One region of the Pseudoduganella sp. UC29_71 genome, then DNA from elsewhere that is predicted to be linked to it. Evidence: predicted binding sites of a transcription regulator. Region 1 holds the regulator's gene; the other holds the start of a gene.
The links. The regulator sigma-54, encoded in region 1, starts transcription at its own class of promoters, with help from an activator protein. The targets are predictions, from matches to a motif close to TGGCANGNAANCTGCTTT.
Positions count from the first base shown of each region.

Region 2: the regulator sigma-54 is predicted to act here: its motif matches at 5,230-5,247, upstream of ACFJI2_RS14745 (urease accessory protein UreD).

Region 1 is NZ_CP170549.1:6,605,522-6,612,889, reverse strand. It holds gene rapZ (RNase adapter RapZ) at 1-344, shown strand, start outside; gene ACFJI2_RS29565 (enoyl-CoA hydratase/isomerase family protein) at 449-1,525, opposite strand; gene hpf (ribosome hibernation-promoting factor, HPF/YfiA family) at 1,619-1,975, opposite strand; gene ACFJI2_RS29555 (RNA polymerase factor sigma-54) at 2,045-3,535, opposite strand; gene lptB (LPS export ABC transporter ATP-binding protein) at 3,542-4,321, opposite strand; gene lptA (lipopolysaccharide transport periplasmic protein LptA) at 4,324-4,899, opposite strand; gene lptC (LPS export ABC transporter periplasmic protein LptC) at 4,903-5,520, opposite strand; gene ACFJI2_RS29535 (KdsC family phosphatase) at 5,535-6,074, opposite strand; gene ACFJI2_RS29530 (KpsF/GutQ family sugar-phosphate isomerase) at 6,074-7,072, opposite strand; gene ACFJI2_RS29525 (cation:proton antiporter) at 7,182-7,368, shown strand, end outside.
Region 2 is NZ_CP170549.1:3,363,756-3,371,123, forward strand. It holds gene ACFJI2_RS14710 (HupE/UreJ family protein) at 1-44, opposite strand, end outside; gene ureG (urease accessory protein UreG) at 41-673, opposite strand; gene ACFJI2_RS14720 (urease accessory protein UreF) at 686-1,366, opposite strand; gene ureE (urease accessory protein UreE) at 1,366-1,899, opposite strand; gene ureC (urease subunit alpha) at 1,910-3,610, opposite strand; gene ACFJI2_RS14735 (urease subunit beta) at 3,614-3,940, opposite strand; gene ACFJI2_RS14740 (urease subunit gamma) at 3,959-4,261, opposite strand; gene ACFJI2_RS14745 (urease accessory protein UreD) at 4,270-5,193, opposite strand; gene ACFJI2_RS14750 (cation:proton antiporter) at 5,430-6,806, shown strand; gene ACFJI2_RS14755 (hypothetical protein) at 6,898-7,368, shown strand, end outside.

The DNA of each region.
Region 1 (7,368 bases):
CGTTTGCCTTCAAGGTGGGCGTGCCGCTGGATGCGGACTTTGTGTTTGATGTGCGCGCGATCCCGAACCCGTATTACGACCTGGCGCTGCGTCCGATGACGGGCCGCGATGCGCCGGTGATCGCCTTTCTGGATGCGCAGCCGAGCGCGGACGAGATGTTCAAGGACATCCGCGATTTCGTGGCCAAGTGGCTGCCGTCGTTCAAGACCGATAACCGCAGCTACCTGACGGTGGCGGTGGGTTGCACGGGCGGCCAGCACCGCTCGGTGTATATGGCCGAGCGCCTGGCGCGGCATTTCCACCCGACCGAACAGGTTGTCCTGCGCCACCGCGAGCAGTCGTGATCGGCGGGTTACGGCGTTCGCCTAACCCGCCCTACGGTTCGACGGTTTCGACGGTTCGACGGTTCACGTAGGGCGGGTTAGCGCGGGACGCGCGTAACCCACCATCACAGGTGCCGCAGCGGATGCGCGTGCGCCGGCCACGGCGGCGCGAAGAACGCCGCCACCATCTCCGGCGTCACCTCCTCCAGCGTCCCTGGCGACCAATTCGGCGCATTGTCCTTATCGATCACCAGCGCGCGCACGCCTTCCAGCACTTCCCCATGTTCGAAATTGCGCCGCACCAGGTTGCGCTCCATGCGCAGGCAGTCCGCCACGTCCAGCGCGGCGCCGCGCCTCAACAGCTCCAGCGTCACGCACATCATCAGCGGCGAGCGCGTCTGCATGGCCTGCAGCGCCTTCTGCGCAAACACATTCTCGTCACCGGCCAGCGAGGCCATGATGTCCGCCACGCTGTCCAGCGCGAAATGGCGCTCGATGGTGGCGCGCTCGGTCTCCAGCACGCCGGGGCCGGCCCGGAACCGCGCGCTATAGGCTTCAATCGCGTCGCGCAGCTCGCCGCCCGGCACCGCCTCCAGCAAGTCGCGCAGCGCTTCCCAGGCATCGGTCGGCACGTAGTGGTCCGCCAGGCCGACGTAGAGCGCGTCCGCCGCGCCCACGGTCAGGCCGGTCAGGCCCAGGTAGCGCCCCAGGCTGCCGGGCGCGTGCGACAGGAAATGGCTCCCGCCCACGTCCGGGAACAGGCCGATGTTTACTTCCGGCATGGCCATCTTGGTGCGGTCCGTCACAATGCGCACGCCGCAGCCGGGGCCGCCCTGCGAGATGCCCATGCCGCCGCCCATCACCACGCCGTCCATTAATGCGATATACGGTTTAGCGTAATAGTGGATCAGGTGGTTGAGCGCGTATTCTTCGGTGAAGAAATCCTCCAGCAGCGCGCTGCCGCCCTGCGGCGTGGCCGTGCCCACTTCGTGGAAGAAGCGGATGTCGCCGCCGGCGCACAGTGCTTTTTCGCTGCTGCTGCGGATCACCACGGCGGCTACGGCGCTGTCGTTGCGCCAGGCCATCAGTGCGGCCGTCAGGCTGCGCACCATGCCGAGGGAGAGGGAATTGAGCGCCTTGGGGCGGTCGAGGGTGATGAAGCCGGTGCCGTTGGCAACCGTGGTCAGGACGTGCTCGCTCATGCTGGATGTCTCTATGATTGTTAGAGCTCCATTTTAGCGCGGGCGCAAAAAAGGGCGCCAGATGCGCCCTTTGTTGGAGTGCCGGTGACCGTATTATGCGGTGGCGGCGGGTTCGTAAGTGTCGGGGAGGTGTTTGATGGCCGCGTGGCCATGCTCCTGCACTTTCGACTTGTATTTCATGACTTGGCGGTCCAGTTTGTCGACCAGCGTATCGATGGCAGCGTACAGGTCTTGCGACAGGCTTTCCACGTACACGGTCTTGCCGGACATTCGCAGATTGATCTCCGCTTTCTGCCTTTTCTCTTTCTCGGTGAGGTTATCTACAGTCAGGATGACAGCAATATCAATAACTTGATCGAAGTGGCGTTTGACCCGTTCCAGCTTGTTCTGCACGTATTCACGGATGGCGGGGGTCACTTCGAGATGATGTCCACTGATGGTGAGATTCATACACACTCCTAAAGATAAGGGCTCGTACGCTGTCGAATGTTATTGGAGCGCAGGGGAACCCAAGTAAAACTACAAAGCTTTACGCAGACTTACCGGAGGGATTTTCAAGGCTTCGCGATATTTGGCAACAGTCCGTCGCGCAATTACCATGCCCTGTTCACCCAGCATGTCCGCAATCTTACTGTCGGATAAAGGATTTTTCGGGTCTTCAGCTCCTGTCAATTGCACAATCAGCGCCCGTATCGCCGTCGAGGATGCTTCTCCTCCTGCTTCGGTGGCGACGTGACTGCCAAAGAAATATTTCAACTCAAACATCCCATGCGGAGTCAGCATGTATTTCTGAGTTGTTACGCGAGAAATAGTGCTCTCGTGTAGTCCCAGTGTATCAGCAATTTCACGCAACACAAGGGGTCTCATGGCAACCGCGCCATGGCTGAAAAAGTTCTTTTGTCTTTCTACTATCGCTTGTGCGACGCGCAGTATCGTGTCGAAACGCTGGCGCATATTCTTGATCAGCCACTTCGCTTCCTGCAGCTGCGCACCCATCGCGGTTTCGCCTTTGCCCTGCTTGAGCATGTTGGCGTACAGCGCGTTCACGCGCAGGCGCGGCATCACGTCGTTGTTCAGCGTGACCTGCCAGCCATTGCGCGCCTTCTTCACGATCACGTCCGGCACCACGTAGTCGGACACGTCGGAAGCGAACTCGGCGCCCGGATGCGGATTGCACTGGCGGATCACCGCCTGCGCTTCGCGCAAGTCTTCGTCGTCGCAATCGAGGGCTTTTTTCAGCTTGTTGAACTCGCGCTGCGCGAACCAGGCCAGGTGCTTTTCCACGATGCAGACAGCCATGCGGCGCGTCACCAAGGGCACGCCGGGCATGCGCTTGATCTGCAGCGCCAGGCACTCGGAGGCGCTGCGCGCGCCCACGCCGATGGGGTCGAAACTTTGCAGCAGGGTCAGCGCCGTCTGCAGTTCTTCCAGCTCCACGTCCGCCTCTTGCGGCAGGCGCGCGTGGATTTCCTCCAGCGGCTCTTCCAGGTAGCCGTTCTCGTCCAGCGCGTCGATGATCAGTTCCATCAGCACGCGGTCGCGCGGCTCCTGCACGGTCACGCGCATCTGCTCCATCAGGTGTTCGCGCAAGGTGCAGTGGCTCGCTTCGAGCTGCGGGCGCGCATCGTCGTCGTCCGGCGCCTTGCTGCGGCCGGCGTCGCTCCAGTCGGTGTCGGCTTCGGCGCCGCTGGCGCTGTCGCCTTCGCCGGTGGCGCCCTCGAAGGGATCGCCCTCGGCGGCCGGGGCGCTGTCCTGCGCGGGCGCGCCGACCTCGGCCGGAGAAGCGTCCGCGCCGTTAGGCTGGGTCTGGTTGATGGCGCCGTCGCTCAGCAGGCGCAGCGAGCGGTCCAGCGGGTCGTCCAGCCGCTCCAGCAAGGGGTTCTCGCCCAGCAGCTGTTCCAGTTCCTGGTGCAGCTCCAGCGTGGACAACTGCAGCAACCGGATCGATTGCTGCAGCTGCGGCGTCAGCGCCAGGTGCTGAGAGGTGCGGAGTTGCAGTGACTGTTTCATGGCGTCTTACATGCGGAAGTGTTCGCCCAGGTAGACGCGCCGCACCGATTCGTCGGCGATGATGTCGTCCGGACGGCCGGACGCCAGCACGCTGCCCTGGTTGATGATATAGGCGCGGTCGCAGATGCCCAGCGTCTCGCGCACGTTGTGGTCGGTAATCAGCACGCCGATGCCGCGCTCCTTGAGGAAGCGCACGATGCGCTGGATCTCGATCACGGCGATCGGGTCCACGCCGGCGAACGGCTCGTCCAGCAGCACGAAGCGCGGATTGGTGGCCAGCGCGCGCGCGATCTCCACCCGGCGGCGCTCGCCGCCCGACAGCGACAGCGCCTGGTTCTCGCGCAGCTTCTCGATCTGCAGGTCGGCCAGCAGGCGGTCCAGGCGTTCGTCGATCTCGGCCTTGCTCAGCGTTTTGCCGTTGACCTTCTGGATCTCCAGCACGGCGCGGATGTTCTCCTCCACCGTCAGCTTGCGGAACACCGACGCTTCCTGCGGCAGGTAGGACAGGCCCAGCGTGGCGCGCTGGTGTATCGGCATGCTGGACACGTCCACGCCGGCGATATCGATGCTGCCCGCGTCGGACGGCACCAGGCCCACGATCATGTAGAAGGAGGTGGTCTTGCCGGCGCCGTTAGGCCCCAGCAGGCCCACCACTTCGCCGCATTCGACCTGCAGCGACACGTCGTGCACCACCTGGCGCTTGCCGTAGGTTTTCTGCAGGCCGCGCACCACCAGGGTGCTGGTGCAGCCGTCCATGTTCTGCGTTATCTGCGTTGCTTCGGCCATCGTCATTTCCCCGCTGGCGGTTGCTGCGCCGGCGCGTCCGGCGGCGGGCGCTTGGTGGACGGCTGGATCACCATGGTGCCGCGGCCGCCGCCCGGCTTGCTCTCGCCGGTCGCGCTGTTTTTCACGCTGAAGAATTCCTTGCGGCTGTCGTAATAGATGAACTCGCCCTGCACTTCGTCGCTGGGCTTGCTGCCTTCCAGGCGGCGCACCTTGGCCTTGTTGAACAGCTTGACCAGCTCGATCTTGCCGTCGTACTCGATGCGTTCGGCTTCGCCCTCGACCCACTGGTCGCCCTCGCCGTCGCGCTTCTGGCGGAAGGTGGCCGGCGTGCCGGGCACGCTGGTCAGGGTGACGTACTGGTAGCCTTCCGGGTCCTGCGTGACCACCGCTTTCGATGACTTCATCAGCAGCGTGCCGCGCGTGAGGATCACGTTGCCGGTAAAGGTGCGGATCTGCTTCACGTCGTCCACGTCCACCTGGTCGAACTTGATTTCGGTGGGCTTGTAGGAGTCGGCCTTTTCAGCCTGGGCCAGCCCGGCTGCGCACAGCAGCAGGGCCGAGATCAGAATTTTTTTCATCGTTTATCCATTTTCTTGTTTGGTCTTGGCGGGCGCGTTTCGGGGCGGATACACGATCGTGCCGCGGCCCAGCAACTGCACCTGGCGCGTGGCGTTGTTGGCCTTCATGCCGGTGCCGGTCGCCGTGGCGCCGCCCTGCACGATCTGCACCGGCTGGTCGGTTTGCATGCGGTCCTCGTCCGGGTAGACGGTGAGCGCCTGCGTCGTCATCTGCATCGCCGGGCTCTTGCCCTGCGCCGCGCGGTCTATCTTCACGTTGCCCTTCAACTGCACGCGCGTGTTGTTCTCGTCCACGCGCGCGCGCTCCGCCGTCATGTCCATCGGCGGATGGGTGCTGCTCAAATTGCGCACCACCGGCTTGTCGATCTCGGACGCGTCGTCGATCGGGCGGTGCACCAGCTTGTCGCCGGCCACGATGTAGCTCGGCTTGCCGTCCTTGGTCATGCGCACCACGCTGAAGCGCTCGATGATGTAATCCGGCTCGTTCAGGCGCTTGTCGGCCAGCATCTCTTCTTCGCCGCGGTTCAGCAGCTGCACCAGCCAGAACGTGCCGCACGCAACGAAGACCCCGATCACCAGGGTCATGCTCAAGCGCCAGCGGTGCGCGGTTCGTTTACGCATAACTATGTACTTTCTCAGACCAGGAACTGGGCCATGACCTTATCGTAATTGCCGGTCGCGCGCAGCACGAATTCGCATACTTCGCGCACCGCGCCGCGCCCGCCGTGGGCGTCGGTCACGTGGTGTACGCGGCTGAGCACGTCGGCGCGGCCGTTCGGCACGCCCACCGCGAAGCCCACGCGCTTGAGGATCACCAGGTCCACCACGTCGTCGCCGATGAAGCACACTTCCTCGGCCGACAGGCCGGTCTTGGCCAGCAGCTCGTTGAACGGGGTCAGCTTGTCGTGGCCGCCCTGGTGCACGAATTCGATGCCCAGGTCGCGCGCGCGCGCCGTCACCTGCGGCGAACGGCGCGCGCTGATAATGGCGGTGAGGATGCCCGCTTCCTGCAGCAGCTTGATGCCCAGGCCGTCCTGCACGTTGAAGGTCTTCATCATTTCGCCGTCCGGGCCGTAGTGCAGGCTGCCGTCGGTGAGCACGCCGTCCACGTCGAAAATCACCAGCTTGACCCTGGCCGCGCGCGCCACATTTTCCAGATTGTAGGCCTTGTTCATCAGATCACCTTGGCGCGCGTCAGGTCGTGGATGTGCAGGGCGCCGGCCAGCTTGCCGTCGGCATCCACCACCAGCATCTGGTTGATGCGGAACTGCTCCATGATGGCCACCGCGTCCACAGCCAGCTTATCAGGCGAAATGCTGCGCGGGTTGGCATGCATCACATCGCGGATGATTACCTTGCTGAAGTCCTGCACTTTTTCGATCATGCGGCGCAGGTCGCCGTCGGTGAACACGCCGACCGGGCGGTTGTCGGCGTCGACCACGGCCGTCATGCCCATGCCCTTCTGCGTGATTTCCAGCAGCGCGTCCGGCAGGCGGGTGTCCAGGCCGACCGAGGGAATGGCGTCGCCGCTGCGCATCACGTCGCGCACGTGGGTCAGCAGGCGGCGGCCCAGGGCGCCGCCCGGGTGCGAGCGGGCGAAGTCTTCTTCCTTGAAGCCGCGCAGGTCCAGCAGCGCCACGGCCAGCGCGTCGCCCAGCGCCAGCGTGACGGTGGTGCTGGCGGTGGGCGCCAGGTTCATCGGGCAGGCTTCCTTGGCCACCGACACGTCCAGGTGCACGTCGGCCAGCTTGGCCAGGCTGGAGCCGGGCTTGCCGGTCATGGAAATCAGCGTGCTGCCCATGCGCTTGACCACCGGCAGGATGGCCATCAGCTCCGAACTCTCGCCGGAATAGGAAATGGCGATGAAGGCGTCTTCGGCCGTCACCATGCCCAGGTCGCCGTGCGCGGCTTCGGCCGGATGCACGAACAGGGCCGGCGTGCCGGTCGAGGCCAGGGTGGCGGCGATCTTGCGCGCGATATGGCCGGATTTGCCGATGCCGGACACCACAACGCGGCCTTTGCAGTTGAGCAACAGCGCCACGGCCTTGCCGACGCTGTCGTCGGTGGCCAGGCGCGCGTGCATGGCGGTAATGGCGTCCGCCTCGATCTGCAGGGTTTCTCGGGCCAGCGCCAGTGCGCGTTCGGCCGTGTTGTTGTCAAAAGCTTTCAGCATGGGATTTCCATCGGTTACACTCATGCCGGAAGTATAGCCGAATTGCGAAAGCAAAAAACTTGCCAGTCCCAACAAACAACGGGATGGGCCACCCAAATGGAAGCGCCGCATGTTTTCACCGCTTGAACTGACCCTTTTGCTGCTGGGCAGCGCCGTGCTGGGCGTGGTGGCGTTCCGCATGATGCATCTGCCGCCCATGCTGGGCTACCTGGCGGTGGGCATCATCATCGGCCCGCACGCGCTGGGGCTGGCCGAGCAGAGCGAAGCGAGCCATATCCTGGCCGAGTTCGGCGTGG
Region 2 (7,368 bases), 3.2 Mb from region 1:
GCGGCGACCAGGGTGAAGACCAGCTTGCGGGTTGGGGATTTCATGCTTGCTCCTTGTATGCCTGTTCCAGCAGGCCTTGTTCGCGGATAAAGTCGATCACGGCGGCCACGCCTTCGCCGCTGCGCAGATTGGTAAACAGGAAGGGGCGCGTGCCGCGCTGCTGTTTGGCGTCGCGCGCCATCACGGCCAGGTCGGCCCCGACGTGGGGCGCGAGGTCGGTCTTGTTGATGATCAGCAGATCCGAGCGCGTGATGCCGGGGCCGCCCTTGCGCGGAATTTTCTCGCCGCCGGCCACGTCGATCACGTAGATGGTGAGGTCGGACAGTTCCGGGCTGAAGGTGGCCGCCAGGTTGTCGCCGCCGGACTCCACCAGGATCAGGTCCAGGTCCGGGAAGTCGGCCTGCATGCGGGCAATGGCTTCCAGGTTGATGGAGGCATCCTCGCGGATGGCCGTGTGCGGGCAGCCGCCAGTCTCCACGCCCATCAGGCGCTCGGCCGGCAGCGCGTCCGCGCGCAGCAGGATCTCCATGTCCTCCTTGGTGTAGATGTCGTTGGTGATGACGGCCATGTCGTAGCGTTCGCGCATGCCTTTGCACAGCATTTCGCACAGCGCGGTCTTGCCGGAGCCGACCGGGCCGCCGATGCCGACGCGCAGCGGGTTGGATAATGTCATAGCTTCCCTCTTTTAAGATCGGTATAAACGGCTGTACTGGACTTCGTGCCGCATCGACAGCAGCGACAGGCCGGGCGCCCAGTTGCTGAGGTCCTCGTCGGCCAGCTGCTGCGCCTGCAGTGCGGCCGCTTCCAGCTCGGGGCGCAGCGACAGCAGCATGCGCTGCCCCGCCACCTGGCCCAGCGGCACGGACTTGACGCACACCAGCACCTGGTTCTCGGCCCAGGCGAACAGCATGGCCAGCAAGGCTTCCTCGTGCGGGATATCGAGCGCGGCCACCCCGCAGGCGTAGGCTACCGGCAGCGCCAGTTCGGTTTCCGGCGGCAGCATGGCGGCGATGCCTGCGTCGGCGATGCCCAGTTCGGCCGTCAGGCGCGCCAGCGAATAGCCCATCTGCAGCGTCTCGGCGCGGAATTCGGCCGTGTCGCGCGAGGCCAGGAAACGCTCGCTCCATTGCGCCACGGCGTGCGCGTCGCGCTGCGAGAAGGCACGCATCAGGCGCCAGCACACCGGCGCCTCCCATTGCGCCATCACGTCGCGCAGCTGGCGCGCGATCCAGGTGCGGGCGGTGTCGGCGTTGTGCACGGCGCCCGATTCCAGCGCGGCTTCCAGGCCCTGCGAATAGCTGTAGGCGCCGATCGGCAAGGCCGGACTGGCGAACTGCAGCAGGTGCAGCAGGGCCGAGGCGTGCATCATGGCGCGCTGTCTCCGGGGCGGTGGATTTTCTGGCGCAGCGGGATGGGCGCGAGCGGGTGGCCGCCGTGGCCATCGTGGCTGTGGCCATGGCCGCCGCCGTAGGCGCCCGACTCGGGTTCGAACGGCGCGTCTTCCGCCACCACGCTGGCGCCCAGGCCCGCCAGCATGTCCTTCAGCACGACGTCGGCGCGGATGCGCAGGAAGCCGTCGCCGACCTGCGCCTGCGTGTGGCGGTTGCCGAGGTGGAAGGCGCAGCGCAACAAGCTGCGGGCGTCGGCGCAGGTGACCTTGTAGGTGGGCTCGCGCGCCGCTACCACCTGCACCACCTTGCCGCGGTCTTCGCCGGCCAGCAGGTCGCCGTCGCGCAGCACCGTGCCGCGCACGGTGAAGACGGCCACTTCTTCGCCATTGCTGAGCACCGCTCGCAAGCGGCACTTCTCGCGCAGCTCGTACGGCAGCACCAGGCGCGCGAACGGTTGGGCCGCGCCGGGGCCTGCGCTGGCGGACAGTTTGGTATGGAGGGTAAGCATGCGGACCTCGTCAGAACAGGAAATAGCGCTGCGCCATCGGCAGCACGGCGGCCGCTTCGCAGACCAGCAACTGGCCGTCGGCGCGCACTTCATAGGTTTCGGGATCGACTTCCATGTGCGGCGTGGCGCCGTTGTGGACCATGTCGCTCTTGCGCAGCGCGCGCATGTCTTTCACCGCGATGGTCTGCTTCTGCAGCCGCAGCTGGCCGCCGATGCCGGCGTCGAACGCGGCCTGCGACACAAAAGTGAAGGACTTGCGCAGCCCTCCGCCGTAGGCGCCGAACATCATGCGGTAGTGCACCGGCTGCGGCGTGGGGATGGAGGCATTGGGGTCGCCCATCTGCGCGGCGGCGATCATGCCTCCCTTCAGGATCATCGACGGCTTGACGCCGAAGAAGGCCGGCTTCCACAGCACGATGTCGGCGATCTTGCCCACTTCCAGCGAGCCGACCACGTGCGAGATGCCGTGCGTGATGGCGGGATTGATGGTGTACTTGGCGATGTAGCGCCTGGCGCGGAAGTTGTCGTGCCGCGCGCTGTCCTCGGCCAGCGCGCCGCGCTGTACCTTCATCTTGTGCGCGGTCTGCCAGGTGCGCATGATGACCTCGCCCACGCGGCCCATGGCCTGCGAGTCGGACGACATCATGGAGATGGCGCCGATGTCGTGCAGGATGTCCTCGGCGGCGATGGTCTCGCGCCGGATGCGCGATTCGGCGAAGGCCACGTCCTCGGCGATGGCGGGGTCGAGGTGGTGGCACACCATCAGCATGTCCAGGTGCTCGTCCAGCGTGTTGACGGTGTAGGGCCGCGTCGGGTTGGTGGAGGACGGCAGCACATTGCCCTGCCCCACCGCCGCGATGATGTCGGGCGCATGCCCGCCGCCCGCGCCCTCGGTGTGGAAGGTGTGGATGGTGCGGTCCTTGAACGCGGCCAGCGTGTGCTCCAGGAAGCCGCCCTCGTTCAGCGTGTCGCTGTGGATGGCCACCTGCACGTCGAAACGGTCGGCCACGGTCAGGCAGTTGTCGATGGCGGCCGGGGTGCTGCCCCAGTCTTCGTGCAGCTTGAGCCCGATGGCGCCGGCGCGGATCTGCTCTTCCAGCGGCAACGGCTGGCTGACGTTGCCCTTGCCGAGGAAACCCAGGTTCATGGGGAAGGCGTCGGCCGCGCTCAGCATGGCGTGCAAGTGCCACGGGCCGGGCGTGCAGGTGGTGGCTGCGGTGCCGACCGCCGGGCCGGTGCCGCCGCCCAGCATGGTGGTCACGCCGCTCATCAGCGCTTCCTCGATCTGCTGCGGGCAGATGAAGTGGATGTGCGAATCGATGCCGCCGGCGGTGACGATCAGCCCTTCGCCGGCAATGATCTCGGTGGCCGCGCCGATGGCCATGGTGACGCCGGGCTGGATGTCGGGATTGCCAGCCTTGCCGATGGCGGCGATCAGGCCGTTCTTCAGGCCGATGTCGGCCTTCACGATGCCCCAATGGTCGAGGATGACGGCATTGGTGATGACGGTGTCCATCACGTCGGCGTGGGCGCGCTGCGACTGGCCCATGCCGTCGCGGATCACTTTGCCGCCGCCGAATTTCACTTCCTCGCCATGGATGGCGTAATCGTGTTCGATCTCGATAAACAGTTCGGTGTCGGCCAGGCGGATGCGGTCCCCGGTGGTGGGGCCGTACATCTCGGCATAGGCGGCGCGCGGGATGGTGGCCATGGCTCAGTCTTTCGGCAGCGTGTCGGACAGCTTGCCGTTGACGGCGCCGTTAAAGCCATGCACCACGCGGTCGCCGCCCAGCTTCACCAGTTCGACGGTGCGGGCCTGGCCAGGCTCGAAGCGCACGGCGGTGCCGGCGGCGATGTTCAGGCGCATGCCGTAGGCTTTCCAGCGCTCGAACGACAGCGCCGGGTTGACTTCGAAAAAGTGGAAATGCGAACCGACCTGGATGGGACGGTCGCCGCGGTTGGCGACGACGACGGTGACGGTTTCGCGGCCTTGGTTAAGGCCGATCTCGCCTTCTTCGAGCATGAATTCACCAGGGATCATGATGTGCTCCTTCGGGGATCAGGGTATGGGGTGGTGTACGGTGACGAGCTTGGAGCCGTCGGGGAATGTGGCTTCGACCTGGATGTCCGGGATCATCTCGGGCACGCCCTCCATCACGTCGGCGCGCGTGAGGATGTGCGCGCCGTCCGACATGAGTTCGGCCACGCTGCGGCCGTCGCGCGCGCCTTCCATGATGGCGGCGCTGATCAGCGCCACCGCTTCCGGATAATTCAGTTTCAGGCCGCGCGCGCGGCGGCGCTCGGCCAGCAGGGCGGCGGTGAAGATCAGCAGCTTGTCTTTTTCGCGTGGGGTCAGGTCCATGGTCAGTCCTAGGTGCGCCAGCTGCGCGGATCGAACGGTGCGCGGCCCAGCAGGTGCGGCCGCAAGGTGCGCCAGGCGGCCAGCATGATTTCTCGGGCAGCCTCGCTGTCGTCGCCGAGATGGCGCACGACCAGCAGGCCTTTCAGTTGGGTGGCGCCGAACATGCCTGAGGCATCGGCGGCTGCGGCGGCAGCGCCGTCGCTGCGGATCTGCGCCAGCACGGCGGCCGGCAGCGCGGCGCCCACCGCGAGCAGGGTGGCGCACACGCTGCGGCCATCCATGCCGAGCGGGCTGGCGATGCCGTGCGGCGTCAGGGCGCCCTGGTCCCACCACAGCAGGCGGCCGCCATGGCGAATGCGGGTACGCTGCACCACGCGGCCGCTGCGGAAGCTCTCGCCGGACGCGCGCCGGCCCATGCACAGGATTTCGCAGCCGATGTAGCTGGCGCCCGCCTCCAGCGTGATGTCCTGCTCCAGCTCCACGTGGGCGTCGTCGAAGAAGATGGTTTCCTGCGGCAGCCATTCGATGGCGGCGCCGGCGCCGGCGTGCAGGCGCACGGTCTGGCGCGACACCTTGCCGTTGGCCTTGTACCACTTGGCCGCGCCGGGCGTGGTGAGGAAGGCGCGCGCGCCCTCGCCCACCGTGGCGCTCAGCGCCAGCTGGTCGCCGCCCACCACGCCGCCGGGCGGGTGGACGATAATGGCGTGGCACACCGCGCCGCCTTCCGGATAGAGCGGCTTTTGCACGCGCAGCGGGCCGCTGTGGCGGCGCTCGACCAGGCGCGTGGTGCCGCCGTCGTCCACAAAACCGAGCGCCAGGCTGGCATGCCAGGCCGGATGCGCGCGCACGGCGCCCTCCCCGGCCGGCATGGCGGCGGGGAACGGGCTGGTAGCGCTATATATTGGGCGTGCGCTGGCGGCGGTATCGGGCATGCAGTGGCTTCGTCTCGTCATGTGCTGAACATGCATTGAGCAAGTAGCGTGCCAGCACAGGTGTGAGATTTGGCCAAACGATCTCGCGCGAGCCGCACCAAGTCGGCTCAAATGCACCAAGTTGGCGCATTGCGTCACGCGGCTTCTGCGGCGGTAGCGTTAGCAGCCGGGGCTGGCGCGCGCCTCCCCGGCAACGCCGCGCCGTTGCAGCAAGGCACAGCGTATATTGCATAAGCATGAGTACCACTCTCTGGTTCATCCTCATCGGCTGCCTGATGCTTGCGCGCGGGCTGGCCGCCACCACGCTGGCCAAGCTGCCGGTAACGTCGGCCATCGTCTATCTGGGCGTGGGGCTGGCGCTGGGGCCGGCCTTCATCGGCGTGTTCGCCGTCGATCCTTATGCCGAGGCAGGCATCCTGGAAGTGCTGACGGAACTGGCGGTGCTGATCTCGCTGTTTTCCGCCGGCGTGAAAATGCCGGTGCCGTTTTCTCTGGCGCGCTGGGCGCCGTCGCTGCGGCTGGCGTGGCTGTCGATGAGCATTTCGGTCGGCCTGATGACGGCCTTCGGCACGCTGGTGCTGGGCCTGCCGCTCGGCGCGGCGGTGCTGCTGGGCGCCATCCTCGCGCCCACCGACCCGGTGCTGGCCACCGACGTGCAGGTGCGTCACGCGGGCGACCGCGACCAGCTGCGCTTCGCCCTCACCTGCGAAGCGGGCATGAACGACGGCAGCGCCTTCCCTTTCGTGATGCTGGGACTGGGCCTGCTCGGCCTGCACGAGCTGGGCGAGTTCGGCTGGCGCTGGGCCTTGCTTGACGTGGCGTGGGGCACGGCTGGCGCGGTGGCCATCGGCATCGCGGGCGGCGCGGCGCTGGCCCGGCTGGGCTGGGCGCTGCGCGGCCAGGACCCGAAGCACGAAGTGCTGGACGACCTGGTGGGGCTGGGCCTGATCGCGGTGGTCTACGGCGTCAGCGTGTGGCTGCACGCCTGGGGATTCCTGGCCGTGTTCTTCGCCGGCGTGGCGCTGCGCCAGACCGAACTGGTGCTGGCGGGCGTGCCCAAGGACAGGCACGGCCTGCTGAAGGCCCCCGTCACCGCGCACGCGGCAAGCCACAGCGCGGCAGGCCACGGCGCGCCAGCCGGGACAGGGTCGGCGGCGCCCGCGCCCGCGCCGTCCCCGCAGCCGGAAGCCGGTGCGCCGCAGCCAGCGGAGGCGCCGCTGACCGTCAGCGGCGAATCGCTGATCTTCAAGGAGCACCTGGAGCGCCTGTCCGAACTGACGCTGGTGCTGCTGCTGGGCGGCGCGGTGACGGCGCAAGCCTGGGACTGGCGCGCCTGGAGCACGGCGCTGTTCCTGTTCGCGCTGGCGCGCCCGCTGAGCGTCTACCTGGGGCTGGCGCGCTCCACGGTGCGCGGGCGGGTGCGCGGCATCAGCGCGTGGTTCGGCGTGCGCGGCATCGGCTCCGTGTATTACCTGATGTACGCCATCAACCACGGCCTGCCCCAGCCCCTGGCGCGTGACCTGATCGACATCACGCTGGTGGTCATCATGCTGTCCATCGCCGTGCACGGCATCAGCGTCAAGCCGCTGTTCGACCGCTTCTGGCGCGACTAGCAGCAGCGTTGCCATGTTTCCATCGTTGACGTCGTTGACGTCGTTGCCAACATGATATTATCTGCTGGTTAACTTTTTTCGGCGAAATCCCATGCGGCGACTACATTTTCTGCTCCTTTTGCTGGCCCCGGCCGCGCACGCGGCCGAGGTTGATGTCCAACTAAAGCTGCTGTCCGCCGATACGCTGGAAGTGAGCTACGCCTTGCCTGCGGCATGCAACAGCGTGGCATTCCTGAAAAACGGCGAGGCCGGACTCAACACGCGCGCCAGCTGGCAAGCGCAGGACGACTGCGGCGCAGCCGGCGCCGACCAGCTCACCCGCAGCAATGGCGCCTGCTCGACGCTGCGCTTCCGCGTCCCCGCCGCCTCGCGCCAGATGGGCTACCCGGCCGCCTTCCCGCTGGGCCAGGGCATGTACGCGCACATGTCGAACTATGCCGTCGCAGAGACCTGCGGCACGGTCCGGTACAGCCTGGCCGCGCCCGGCATCGCCGTCAATGGCCAGGCCTACGCGGACAAGGTGGACACCCGGCTGGACGGCGACAGCGCCGCCCTGCTGTTC